3 regions of the Streptomyces sp. AN091965 genome follow, and region 2 is predicted to be linked to each of the others. Evidence: predicted binding sites of a transcription regulator. Region 2 holds the regulator's gene; each other region holds the start of a gene.
What was found. The regulator HrcA, encoded in region 2, represses chaperone genes, less so after heat shock. The targets are predictions, from matches to a motif close to TTNGCACTCNGNNNNNCNGAGTGCNAA.

Region 1: a site for HrcA is predicted at 2,802-2,828, ahead of groES (co-chaperone GroES). Genes of this name have one in related genera too.
Region 3: a site for HrcA is predicted at 2,261-2,287, ahead of groL (chaperonin GroEL). Genes of this name have one in related genera too.

What each region holds. Positions count from the first base shown of each region.
Region 1 covers NZ_JALDMY010000001.1:5,825,653-5,829,666, reverse strand. The annotation lists gene MQV74_RS24900 (SDR family NAD(P)-dependent oxidoreductase) at 1-379, shown strand, start outside; gene groL (chaperonin GroEL) at 588-2,216, opposite strand; gene groES (co-chaperone GroES) at 2,347-2,655, opposite strand; gene MQV74_RS24885 (polysaccharide deacetylase family protein) at 3,159-4,014, opposite strand, start outside.
Region 2 covers NZ_JALDMY010000001.1:3,626,211-3,630,224, forward strand. The annotation lists gene dnaJ (molecular chaperone DnaJ) at 1-846, opposite strand, end outside; gene hrcA (heat-inducible transcriptional repressor HrcA) at 847-1,863, opposite strand; gene MQV74_RS15160 (MBL fold metallo-hydrolase) at 2,115-2,870, shown strand; gene MQV74_RS15165 (DUF3097 domain-containing protein) at 2,927-3,751, shown strand; gene hemW (radical SAM family heme chaperone HemW) at 3,808-4,014, opposite strand, start outside.
Region 3 covers NZ_JALDMY010000001.1:4,638,283-4,642,296, reverse strand. The annotation lists gene thrC (threonine synthase) at 1-69, shown strand, start outside; gene MQV74_RS19455 (MoaD/ThiS family protein) at 212-487, shown strand; gene MQV74_RS19450 (cold-shock protein) at 966-1,169, shown strand; gene groL (chaperonin GroEL) at 2,412-4,014, shown strand, end outside.

The DNA of each region.
Region 1 (4,014 bases), 2.2 Mb from region 2:
CGTCGTGAACGTGGCGTCGGTGGCCGCCTTCGTGCCGCGCGGCACCTACGGGGCGTCGAAGGCGTGGATCGCGCAGTTCACCCAGGGCGCGGCGCGGGACCTCGCCGGGTCCGGGGTGCGGCTGATGGCCCTGTGCCCCGGCTTCGTCCGCACCGAGTTCCACGAGCGGGCGGGCATGGGCACCGACAACATCCCCAAGTGGATGTGGCTCGACGCGGACAAGCTGGTCGCCACCGCCCTCACCGACCTGGCCCGCGGCAAGTCCCTCTCCGTGCCCGACCCCCGCTACAAGGCCATGATGGGCGTGGTGAAGGTGACGCCGCGCGCCCTCCTCGGCGGGGTGACGTCACGGACCGGACGGAAGTACGGGCCGCGGTAGAAGGCGCCCCCGAAGGGACGCGGGGCTGTATACGTTGCGGCTCCGCCGCGTGGGCGCGACCGGCCACCGACCCCCGCGGCCGACAGGACGGCGCACCCCCAGCAGGTGCGGAGCCGCACGAACAGGCGGAAAGCGCGAAGGCCCGGTATCCCGCGACGGGATACCGGGCCTTCGTCAGCCCGAGTCGACCGCTCGACTCAGGTCACGCTCAGTGAGAGTGACCGTGGCCGTGGCCGTGACCGGCGTCGGCCTCTTCCTCGGCCGGCTTCTCGACGACCAGGGTCTCGGTCGTGAGCAGCAGGGAGGCGATGGAGGCGGCGTTCTCCAGGGCGGAGCGCGTGACCTTCACGGGGTCGATGACGCCGGCCTTGACCAGGTCGACGTACTCGCCGGTCGCGGCGTTGAAGCCCTGGCCCTTCTCCAGCTCCGCCACCTTGGTGGTGATGACGTAGCCCTCGAGGCCGGCGTTCTCGGCGATCCAGCGCAGCGGCTCGACGACGGCGCCACGGACGACGGCGACACCGGTGGCCTCGTCGCCCTCCTTGCCGAGGCCGCCCTCGAGCACCTTGGCGGCGTGGACGAGCGCGGAGCCACCACCGGAGACGATGCCCTCCTCGACCGCGGCGCGGGTCGCGGAGATGGCGTCCTCCAGACGGTGCTTCTTCTCCTTCAGCTCCACCTCGGTGGCGGCGCCGACCTTGATCACGCACACGCCGCCGGCCAGCTTCGCGAGGCGCTCCTGGAGCTTCTCGCGGTCCCAGTCGGAGTCGGTGGTCTCGATCTCGGCCTTGATCTGGGCGACGCGGCCCTCGACGTCGGCAGCGTTGCCGCCGCCGTCGACGATGGTGGTGTCGTCCTTGGTGATCGTCACGCGGCGGGCGGAGCCGAGCACGTCGAGACCGACCTGGTCGAGCTTGAGGCCGACCTCTTCGGCGATGACGGTGCCGCCGGTGAGGGTGGCCATGTCGCCGAGCATCGCCTTGCGGCGGTCGCCGAAGCCGGGGGCCTTCACCGCGACGGCGTTGAAGGTGCCGCGGATCTTGTTCACGACGAGGGTCGAGAGGGCCTCGCCCTCGACGTCCTCGGCGATGATCAGGAGCGGCTTCGAGGAGCCGGCCTGGATGACCTTCTCCAGGAGCGGGAGCAGGTCCTGGATGGAGGCGATCTTGCCCTGGTGGATGAGGATGTAGGGGTCCTCGAGGACGGCCTCCATGCGCTCCTGGTCCGTCACGAAGTACGGCGACAGGTAGCCCTTGTCGAAGGCCATGCCCTCGGTGAAGTCCAGCTCCAGGCCGAAGGTGTTGGACTCCTCGACGGTGATGACACCGTCCTTGCCGACCTTGTCCATCGCCTCGGCGATGAGCTCGCCGACCTGCTGGTCCTGGGCGGAGAGCCCGGCCACGGCGGCGATGTCGGACTTGTCGTCGATCGGCCGCGCGGTGGCGAGCAGCTCGTCGGAGACGGCCTTGACGGCGGCGTCGATGCCCTTCTTCAGGGCGGCCGGGGAGGCACCGGCGGCGACGTTGCGCAGGCCTTCCTTGACCAGGGCCTGGGCGAGCACGGTGGCGGTGGTGGTGCCGTCACCAGCGATGTCGTTGGTCTTGGTCGCCACCTCCTTCACCAGCTGGGCGCCGAGGTTCTCGTACGGGTCCTCGACCTCGACCTCACGGGCGATGGTGACGCCGTCGTTGGTGATGGTCGGGGCGCCGAACTTCTTGTCGATGACGACGTTGCGGCCGCGGGGGCCGATCGTCACCTTGACCGTGTCGGCAAGCTTGTTGACGCCGCGCTCAAGGGCGCGACGGGCGTCCTCGTCGAACTTCAGGATCTTCGCCATGGGAGCGATTCAGCCCTCTCGGAAAACTCGGGTGAACGAACTGCGCCCCTCGCCGCCCGGCAATCAGCGGGGTGACCAGGGGCGCAGCGCGAAACAAATCTGCTGGGTGAAGCAGGCGACTAGCGCTCGATCACTTCTCGATGATCGCGAGCACGTCGCGGGCGGAGAGCACCAGGTACTCGTCGCCGTTGTACTTCACCTCGGTGCCGCCGTACTTGCTGTAGAGCACGACGTCGCCGACCTTCACGTCGAGCGGCAGGCGCTCGCCGTTCTCGAAGCGGCCCGGGCCCACGGCGAGGACGGCGCCCTCCTGGGGCTTCTCCTTCGCGGTGTCCGGAATAACCAGGCCAGAGGCCGTGGTCTGCTCGGCGTCGAGCGGCTGGACCACGATGCGGTCCTCAAGCGGCTTGATGGCAACCTTGGAGCTGGCGGTCGTCACGATCCGACCTCCCCCTTCGGAGATCTCGCGGGGTTAACTGATCTAGAGGTGGCGACCAGGTCGATCCGTCGTCGCGGGTGCCGGACCTGCCCGTCGCTTCTGGCACTCTCCAGGTGGGAGTGCCAGGCCCGAGACTAGGACGGCGATTAGCACTCGGTCAAGCGGAGTGCCAATTGGCTGCCCCCGGCTTGGCAGGTTTCCCCTCTGCGAGGGGTGGCCGAGGAGCTAGCGCGGGGGCTCCTTCGGGCAACGTTTCGCGGGGCGGGTGGGTTCCGCGCGGGGCGCGGGGGCGCTGGGGCTTCGCCCGGAGGGGGGCCTCTCCGCCTGGGGCCCTGTCAGCGGCTGCCCGGCGCCGGGAGGGTTCGCCGTGCGGAACGACTGCCCACAGCCGGGCGACATCCGTTCGGCCGCTTTCCTGCCCAGGCGTTCGATCGGGTCCACCGACGGGGCGCAGGCCGTCAGCAGGAGGGGGAGCAGGAGGGTCGCCGCGGTGGCGGTGCGCCTCACAGGTAGTCCTCCAGGCGAGCCACCGCGTACCCCCTGTCGGTGACCGTCTTCAGGACCGTGCGGACCATGTCGGGCATCGTGCCCTTCCAGTCCTCGCGGCCCCGGAAGTGCGTGAGGATGATGTCGCCGGGGTGCAGGTCCTTGTCCCATTCGCGCCACTCCATGTGGTCGGCGAAGCCCTCGGAAGCCCACAGCGGCACCGCCTTGACGCCACAGGACTTGGCGGCGCGCAGGGTGTCGCGGTTGTAGTTGCCGTACGGCGGCCGGAAGAGCTCGGGGCGCTTGCCGTAGCGCCGCTCGATGACGTCCTGCATGCCGCAGATCTCCTGCCGCTGGGCCTCGTACGAAAGGCCGGGCAGATAGCGGTGGTTGAGGGTGTGGTTGTTCAGCGCGACGCCGTGGTCCCGCATCCGCTTGAAGTAGCCGTAGTCCTCCTTGACGAGGTAGTCGCTGAGGAACGCGGTGTACGGGATCTTCAGGTCGCTCATCATCCGCAGGAAGGCCGGATCCTTCTCGGCGCCGTCGTCGACGGTCAGGAAGACGACCTTGTCCTTGGTGGGCACCGTGGTGAACACCGGCGGCAGCTCCGCCTGCCCCTGGACCTCGAAGCCCTTGCGGGTGGCGGGGCGCGCCTTGGCGGCGGGCGCCGCGGGCGCCGTGAGCGGGACCTCGGCGAGTCCCCAGCGCTTCGCGGCGGCGGCCCGCGCGGCCTGGCTCGCGCGCAGCCGCTGGGCGTACTCGCGCAGGGCCTGGGCGGGCGGGGCGAGGCGCGGCTGCTGGCCGTGGGCGGCGGGGGCCCCGCGCTCGCGGCCCGCACCGGTGTCCGGGTCCGCCGAGCAGCCGGAGGCGACC
Region 2 (4,014 bases):
CTTCGTACCGAGCGACGCCGCCGTCATCGGAATGGTGACGGTGCAGTGCAGATCGTCGCCGCGCCGCTGGAAGACGGCGTGGGGCAGCTCGTGGATCTCCACATAGAGGTCGCCCGCCGGGCCGCCGCCGGGGCCGACCTCGCCCTCGCCCGCGAGCTGGATCCGGGTGCCGTTGTCGACACCCGCGGGGATCTTGACCGTGAGGGTGCGCCGCGAGCGGACCCGGCCGTCGCCCGCGCACTCGGGGCACGGCGTGGGCACCACGGTGCCGAAGCCCTGGCACTGGGGGCAGGGCCTCGAGGTCATGACCTGGCCGAGGAAGGACCGCGTGACCTGGGACACCTCGCCACGGCCGCGGCACATGTCACAGGTCTGCGCGGAGGTGCCGGGCGCGGCGCCCTCGCCGGAGCACGTCGTGCAGACGACGGCCGTGTCGACCTGGATGTCCTTGGTCGTGCCGAAGGCCGCCTCGTCGAGGTCGATCTCCAGCCGGATCATGGCGTCCTGGCCGCGGCGGGTGCGCGAGCGCGGCCCGCGCTGCGACGCCGTACCGAAGAACGCGTCCATGATGTCCGAGAAGTTGCCGAAGCCACCGGCTCCGAAACCGCCCGCGCCCGCGCCGCCCGACTGGGACAGCGGGTCACCACCGAGGTCGTAGACCTGCTTCTTCTGCGGGTCCGAGAGGACCTCGTAGGCGGCGTTGATCTCTTTGAAGCGCTCTTGCGTCTTGGGATCGGGATTGACGTCCGGGTGCAGCTCGCGCGCGAGCCGCCGGAAAGCCTTCTTGATCTCGTCCTGGGACGCGTCGCGGCGCACGCCGAGCACGGCGTAGTAGTCCGTGGCCACTTACGACTCCGCCAGGATCTGTCCGACGTAACGTGCCACTGCGCGTACTGCTCCCATCGTTCCCGGATAGTCCATGCGGGTCGGTCCGACCACGCCTAGCTTGGCCACTGCCTCGCCTCCCGAACCGTAGCCGACGGAGACCACGGACGTGGAGCTGAGTCCCTCGTGGGCGTTCTCGTGACCGATCTTCACGGTCATGCCCGAATCCGTAGCCTCACCAAGCAACTTGAGGAGGACGACCTGTTCCTCCAGGGCCTCGAGGACCGGCCGGATCGTGAGAGGGAAGTCATGTCCGAAGCGGGTGAGATTGGCGGTGCCGCCGATCATCATCCGCTCCTCGTTCTCCTCGACCAGGGTTTCGAGGAGGGTGGACAGGACCGTCGCCACCGTGGCCTGGTCCTCCTTGTCGAAGGACTCGGACAGGTCCTGGACGAGCTGCGGCACGTCCGAGAACCGGCGGCCCGCGACCCGGCTGTTGAGCCGCGCCCGCAGGTCCGCGAGTGACGTTTCGCCGAACGGCGCCGGACAGTCGATCAGGCGCTGCTCGACCCGCCCCGTGTCCGTGATCAGGACGAGCATGAGCCGGGCCGGGGCGAGCGAGAGCAGTTCCACGTGGCGCACCGTCGACCGCGTCAGGGACGGGTACTGCACCACGGCGACCTGCCGGGTCAGCTGCGCGAGCAGCCGCACCGTACGGCCCACGACGTCGTCCAGGTCGACGGCGCCGTCCAGGAAGTGCTGGATCGCGCGGCGCTCGGGGGAGCTCAGCGGCTTGACGCCCGCCAGCTTGTCCACGAACAGCCGGTAGCCCTTGTCGGTGGGGATGCGCCCGGCGCTGGTGTGCGGCTGGGCGATGAACCCCTCCTCCTCCAGCGCCGCCATGTCGTTACGGACCGTGGCCGGAGAGACGCCCAGGTGATGACGCTCGGTGAGCGCCTTGGAGCCGACCGGCTCCTGGGTGCCCACGTAGTCGTGGACGATGGCGCGCAGCACCTCAAGCCTGCGTTCACTGAGCATCGCGCACACCTCCACCTGTCGTCCCTCGTCCGTGGCCCCCGCGGCGGCCCCACCCTGGCACTCACCACGCGCGAGTGCCAACCTTCATCGAGTCAGTGTACGGCCGCCGGGTACAGCCCCGGCAAGGGCCGACTCCTTTAGTCATGCCCACGTGTGGCCCGTGCCACCGGCCCGCTCGCGCCCCGCGCCGCGGCGCCGACGGCACGGGGGCACCGGCTGCCGGGCGCCGGGGGTGGCGCTAGCGTCACCGTATGGACGTAAGCGTGACACCGGCCCCTGACTGGCAGGAGGCGGGCTGGGAGCGGCTCACCGCACGGGTGGGACGGCGCCGGCTGCCCGTCTGGGACTGCACGGTCGGGCTGGTCGTGGGCGACGGGGCCGCCCTGATGATCGAGGCCGGATCCAGCCTGCGGGAGGGCGCGCTGCTGCGCGCCGAGGCCCAGCGGCTGCTCGGCGGCGGCCGCCGTGTGACCCATCTCGCGCTGACGCACCCGCACTTCGACCACGTGCTCGGCGCCGCGGCGTTCGCCGGGGTCGAGGTGTTCGGCGCGGTCGGCGTCGACGCGGTGCTCGACGCCGACCGCGAGGGCCTGCGCACGGACGCCGTCACCCACGGCCTGGACGCCCGCGCCGCCGCCGAGGCCACCGACGTCCTGGTGCTCCCGCACCACCTGGTGAGCGGGGAGCGCACCCTCGACCTGGGCGGCGTCCAGGTGCTCCTCGCGAACGTCGGCCCCGGCCACACCGGCCACGACCTGGCGGTCCTGGTGCCCGGCGGCGCGCCCGGAGAGCCCGAGGTCGTCTTCTGCGGCGACCTCGTGGAGGAGTCGGGCGAACCCCAGGCCGGTGTCGACGCGGTCCCGGGGCGGTGGCCCGCCGCGCTCGACCGGCTGCTCGGCCTGGGCGGCCCGGACGCGCGGTACGTGCCCGGGCACGGGGCGGTCGTCGACGCGGCCTTCGTACGGGCCCAACGCGATGAGCTGGCGGCGCGGTTCGGGGTGCGGTGAGCGACGCGGGCACGTCCCCGTGACGGGATGTCACGCGATGTCATAACGTCTGTCGAATGCGCAGCTACAACCCGGACCTCACCCCGCCGTGGAAGAGGTCGGCCCCCGTCCCCGAAGTCCCCGCCGACGTCGACCTGGTGGTGGAGGAGGTCAGGACCGGCTTCTGCGGCGCGGTGATCCGCTGCGAGAAGACCGCCGAGGGCCCGACGGTGACCCTTGAGGACCGCTTCGGCAAGCACCGGGTGTTCCCGATGGTGCCGCGCGGCTTCCTCCTGGAGGGCAGGGCCGTCACGCTCGTCCGCCCGAAGGCGGCGGCAGCGGCAGCGCGGCCCGCGCGCACCGCGTCCGGCTCGATCGCCGTTCCCGGGGCGCGGGCACGGGTGGCACGCGCCGGGCGCATCTATGTGGAGGGGCGCCACGACGCGGAGCTCGTCGAGAAGGTGTGGGGCGACGACCTGCGCATCGAGGGCGTCGTCGTCGAGTACCTGGAGGGCGTCGACGACCTCCCGGCGATCGTCGAGGAGTTCGCGCCGGGCCCCGACGCGCGCCTCGGAGTCCTCGTGGACCACCTCGTGCCCGGCTCCAAGGAGTCCCGGATCGCGGCCGCGGTCTCCAGCCCGCACGCGCTGGTGGTCGGCCACCCGTACATCGACGTCTGGGAGGCGGTGAAGCCGTCGTCCCTGGGCATCGCGGCCTGGCCCCGCGTGCCGCGCGGCCAGGACTGGAAGACCGGGGTGTGCCGCTCCCTCGGCTGGCCGGAGAACACCGGGGCCGCGTGGCAGCGGATCCTGGGCTCGGTGCGCAGCTACAAGGACCTGGAGCCGGCGTTGCTCGGCCGCGTGGAGGAACTGATCGATTTCGTGACGGCCCCCGCCCCGTAGCTTCCCGGCGGGGCGGGCGGGCCCTCAGTCCACCAGGTCCTCAGTCCACCAGGACCTCAGTCGACCAGGTCCCGCACCACCGCGTCGGCCAGCAGGCGGCCCCGCAGGGTCAGCACCGCACGGCCCCGCTCGTAGGGCTCGGGGGCCAGGAGGCCGTCCGTCAGGGCGCGGCGCGAGGCGGCCAGGCCCGCTTCCTTCAGGAGCGACAGCGGGCAGCCGTCCCGGAGCCGCAGTTCGAGGAGGATCCGCTCCACTCGGCGGTC
Region 3 (4,014 bases), 1.0 Mb from region 2:
ACGTCTCAGGCGACCGCGACGATCCGGCCCAGCCTGGACGCGTTCCGCGCCGCGGGGCTCGCGGGCTGAATGCCTTCAGCGGATCCGTCGTGGCTGGTCGCGCCCGCGCGGCGGAGCCGCATATTGACATGGCCCCGCGCCCCTTCGGGGGCGCCCTTGAGCGGGGCGCTCCTGAACGGGGCGCCCTGTCTGAACTACCGAGGTGAAGAGTATGAGCGTCAACGTTCGCATCCCGACCATCCTTCGTACGTACACCGGCGGGCAGGCCGAGGTGAGCGCCGAGGGCGCCACCCTCGCCGAGGTCATCACCGACCTGGAGAGGAACCACGCCGGGATCGGCGCCCGCGTCCTGGACGACCAGGGCAAGCTGCGCCGCTTCGTGAACGTGTACGTCAATGACGACGACGTGCGTTTCGAGCAGGGCCTCCAGACCGCGACGCCCGACGGCGCGGGCGTCTCGATCATTCCGGCGGTCGCCGGCGGCTGAGCCGTTCCGGCGTTCCGGAACCGCCGCGGAGCCGTTTCGTATACAACGGCTCTTGTTCCCACGCAGAGTTACCTCGATTGCCCCCTCCGCGAGAGAAGCGGAGGGGGCAATTCTGCATGGTTGAGCGCGGTACAGTTGGGAATGGAGCTTCGCTTTTGATCTCGGGCGGCATGAGTCGCCTCGGTGAAGTCGGCCGCGGAGCCGACAAGAAGCAGCCAAAGTGTCCTGCCTATTTGAGCCGAACGTGGCTTTTGTCTGGCCCGACTTGCCCTGAACGCCGGTGAATTATCCGCATATCGGCGATCGGCCGTGCCCAGAATTCTCGTCCGATTGACCTGTTGCAGACGGCAGTTGGACAGATACATTCAGCCGCGGTCGACGCGTTCCGGCGCACATCCCCCAACCCATGGGGGGTGAGGTCTGACCCGGGTCCGTGAAGTGCGGTCCTGCGCAAGGGCCAGTAATAGGGGAGTTAGGCATGGCTCAGGGCACCGTCAAGTGGTTCAACGCGGAGAAGGGATACGGCTTCATCGCGGTCGACGGTGGTGCGGATGTATTCGTCCACTACAGCGCGATTCAGATGGACGGCTACCGCACCCTGGAAGAAGGTCAGCGAGTCGAGTTCGAGATCTCGCAGGGCCAGAAGGGTCCGCAGGCGGACATGGTCAAGCTCGCTGTTTGAGCGGCTTGACGCGATCGGCCACCAGCGACGCGTGGGCCCGCCTCCCGGTTCGGGAGGCGGGCCCTCCTCTGTTGGGCCCCGCCCCACCCGGGCCCTGCCCTGCCCCGCCCGGGCCCTGCCCCGCCCTGCCCCTGCCCCTGCCCCGCCCTGCCCCTGCCCCTGCCCCGCCCTGCCCTGCCCGGGGCCTGCCCCGCCCGGGCCCCGGCGCGCCGACCGCCCCTCGGCCACGGGCCGTCGCCCTCCCGCCGCCCCGCCGTATGTCTGGCCGCCCGTCCCTCCTGCGCCGCCGCTGACGCGGCGGGATGCTTCCCGCCCGCCCACCCATGGCCAGGCGGCTTCACGGCGCGGGTGGGCCGTGCGCCTTGCCGTCTGTCTTCTGTGCCGCCGCTGACGCGGCGGGTGGCCCCCGCCCGCCCATGGCCAGGTGGCTTCACGGCGCGGGTGAGCCGTGCGCCTTGCCGCCGTCTCTTGGGCGCGGCTTGTCGCCCTCTGCGCCGCCCGCCCGCCCATGGCCAGGCGGTTTCCTGTGGGGGCGGGGTGTTCGCCTTGCGTCGGCTCTCGGGCGCGGGGCGTCGTCCACGGCACCGGCGCTGACGCGCCGGATGTTTCCCACCCACCCGCCCGTTTGCTCGGCAGTGCACCGCGCGGGCAGGGGAGCGCGCCCCCGGCTTGCGCCGTGAAGCTGGCTGGTCATGGGTGGGCGGGTGGGAGGCATCCGCCGCGGAGCGGCGGCGTCGTGGGTGGCAGCCCGCAGCCGGGGGACGGGCAGGCGGCAGCGGCGGGCCAGGGCTCGTGCTTCGGAAGGGGGCGGGGGAGCGCGCCCCCGGCTTGCGCCGTGAAGCTGGCTGGTCATGGGTGGGCGGGTGGGAGACACCCGCCGCGGAGCGGTGGCGTCGTGGGTGGCGGCCCGCACCCGGGGGAGCGTCGCGGAGCGGTGGCGGCCCGCAGCCGGGGGCCGGCGGCGGGCCGGCGCTCGGGCTTCGGGAGGCGCAGGTTCCGGGGGGACCGGGCGGCAGGGGAAGCAGGGAAGCCGGACCCCAGTGTGTGGGGGCGACCTTGCACTCGGAGGGGGCGAGTGCTAATCATTGGCGTTAGCACTCTACGAGTGAGAGTGACAGAAGGACCGGGTGGGTGAGGTCCGCAGGCCGGGTGGGGCAAGGAACCACAAGGCAGGCAGACCGTCCGTCGCGGGCGCCGGCGCGGTCCGAGTTTTTCCACCCCTGTCCGGGAGGACCACTTCACATGGCCAAGATCATCGCGTTCGACGAGGAGGCACGGCGCGGCCTCGAGCGCGGCATGAACCAGCTCGCCGACGCCGTCAAGGTGACCCTGGGCCCCAAGGGTCGCAACGTCGTCCTCGAGAAGAAGTGGGGCGCCCCCACGATCACCAACGATGGTGTGTCCATCGCCAAGGAGATCGAGCTCGAGGACCCGTACGAGAAGATCGGCGCCGAGCTGGTCAAGGAGGTCGCGAAGAAGACGGACGACGTCGCCGGTGACGGCACGACGACCGCGACCGTCCTGGCCCAGGCGCTGGTCCGCGAGGGCCTGCGCAACGTGGCCGCGGGTGCCAACCCCATGGCCCTGAAGCGCGGCATCGAGAAGGCCGTCGAGGCCGTCTCGGGCGCCCTGCTCGACCAGGCCAAGGAGGTCGAGACCAAGGAGCAGATCGCCTCCACGGCCTCCATCTCCGCCGCCGACACCCAGATCGGCGAGCTCATCGCCGAGGCCATGGACAAGGTCGGCAAGGAAGGCGTCATCACCGTCGAGGAGTCGCAGACCTTCGGGCTTGAGCTTGAGCTCACCGAGGGCATGCGCTTCGACAAGGGCTACATCTCGGCGTACTTCGCGACCGACATGGAGCGCATGGAGGCGGCGCTCGAGGACCCGTACATCCTCATCGTCAACTCCAAGATCTCCAACGTGAAGGACCTCCTTCCGCTCCTGGAGAAGGTCATGCAGTCGGGCAAGCCGCTGCTGATCATCGCCGAGGACGTCGAGGGCGAGGCCCTGTCCACGCTGGTCGTCAACAAGATCCGTGGCACCTTCAAGTCCGTCGCCGTCAAGGCCCCGGGCTTCGGCGACCGCCGCAAGGCCATGCTCGGTGACATCGCCATCCTCACGGGCGGCACGGTCATCTCCGAGGAGGTCGGCCTCAAGCTGGAGAACGCCGGTCTCGACCTGCTCGGCCGCGCCCGCAAGGTCGTCATCACCAAGGACGAGACCACGATCGTCGACGGTGCCGGTGACTCCGAGGCCGTCCAGGGCCGGGTGAACCAGATCCGCGCCGAGATCGAGAACAGCGACTCGGACTACGACCGCGAGAAGCTCCAGGAGCGCCTGGCGAAGCTCGCGGGCGGCGTGGCCGTCATCAAGGCCGGTGCCGCGACCGAGGTCGAGCTCAAGGAGCGCAAGCACCGCATCGAGGATGCCGTTCGCAACGCGAAGGCGGCCGTCGAGGAGGGCATCGTCGCCGGTGGTGGCGTGGCCCTGCTGCAGGCCTCCTCGGTGTTCGAGAAGCTGGAGCTCGAGGGCGACGAGGCCACCGGTGCCGCCGCCGTCAAGCTGGCTCTTGAGGCCCCGCTGAAGCAGATCTCCGTGAACGCCGGCCTTGAGGGTGGCGTCATCGTGGAGAAGGTCCGCAACCTCACCCCCGGTCACGGCCTGAACGCCGCGAACGGCGAGTACGTGGACATGATCGCCGAGGGCATCATCGACCCGGCGAAGGTCACGCGTTCCGCGCTGCAGAACGCCGCGTCGATCGCCGCGCTGTTCCTCACCACCGAGGCCGTCATCGCCGACAAGCCGGAGAAGGCCGCCCCGGCCGCTCCGGGCGGCATGCCCG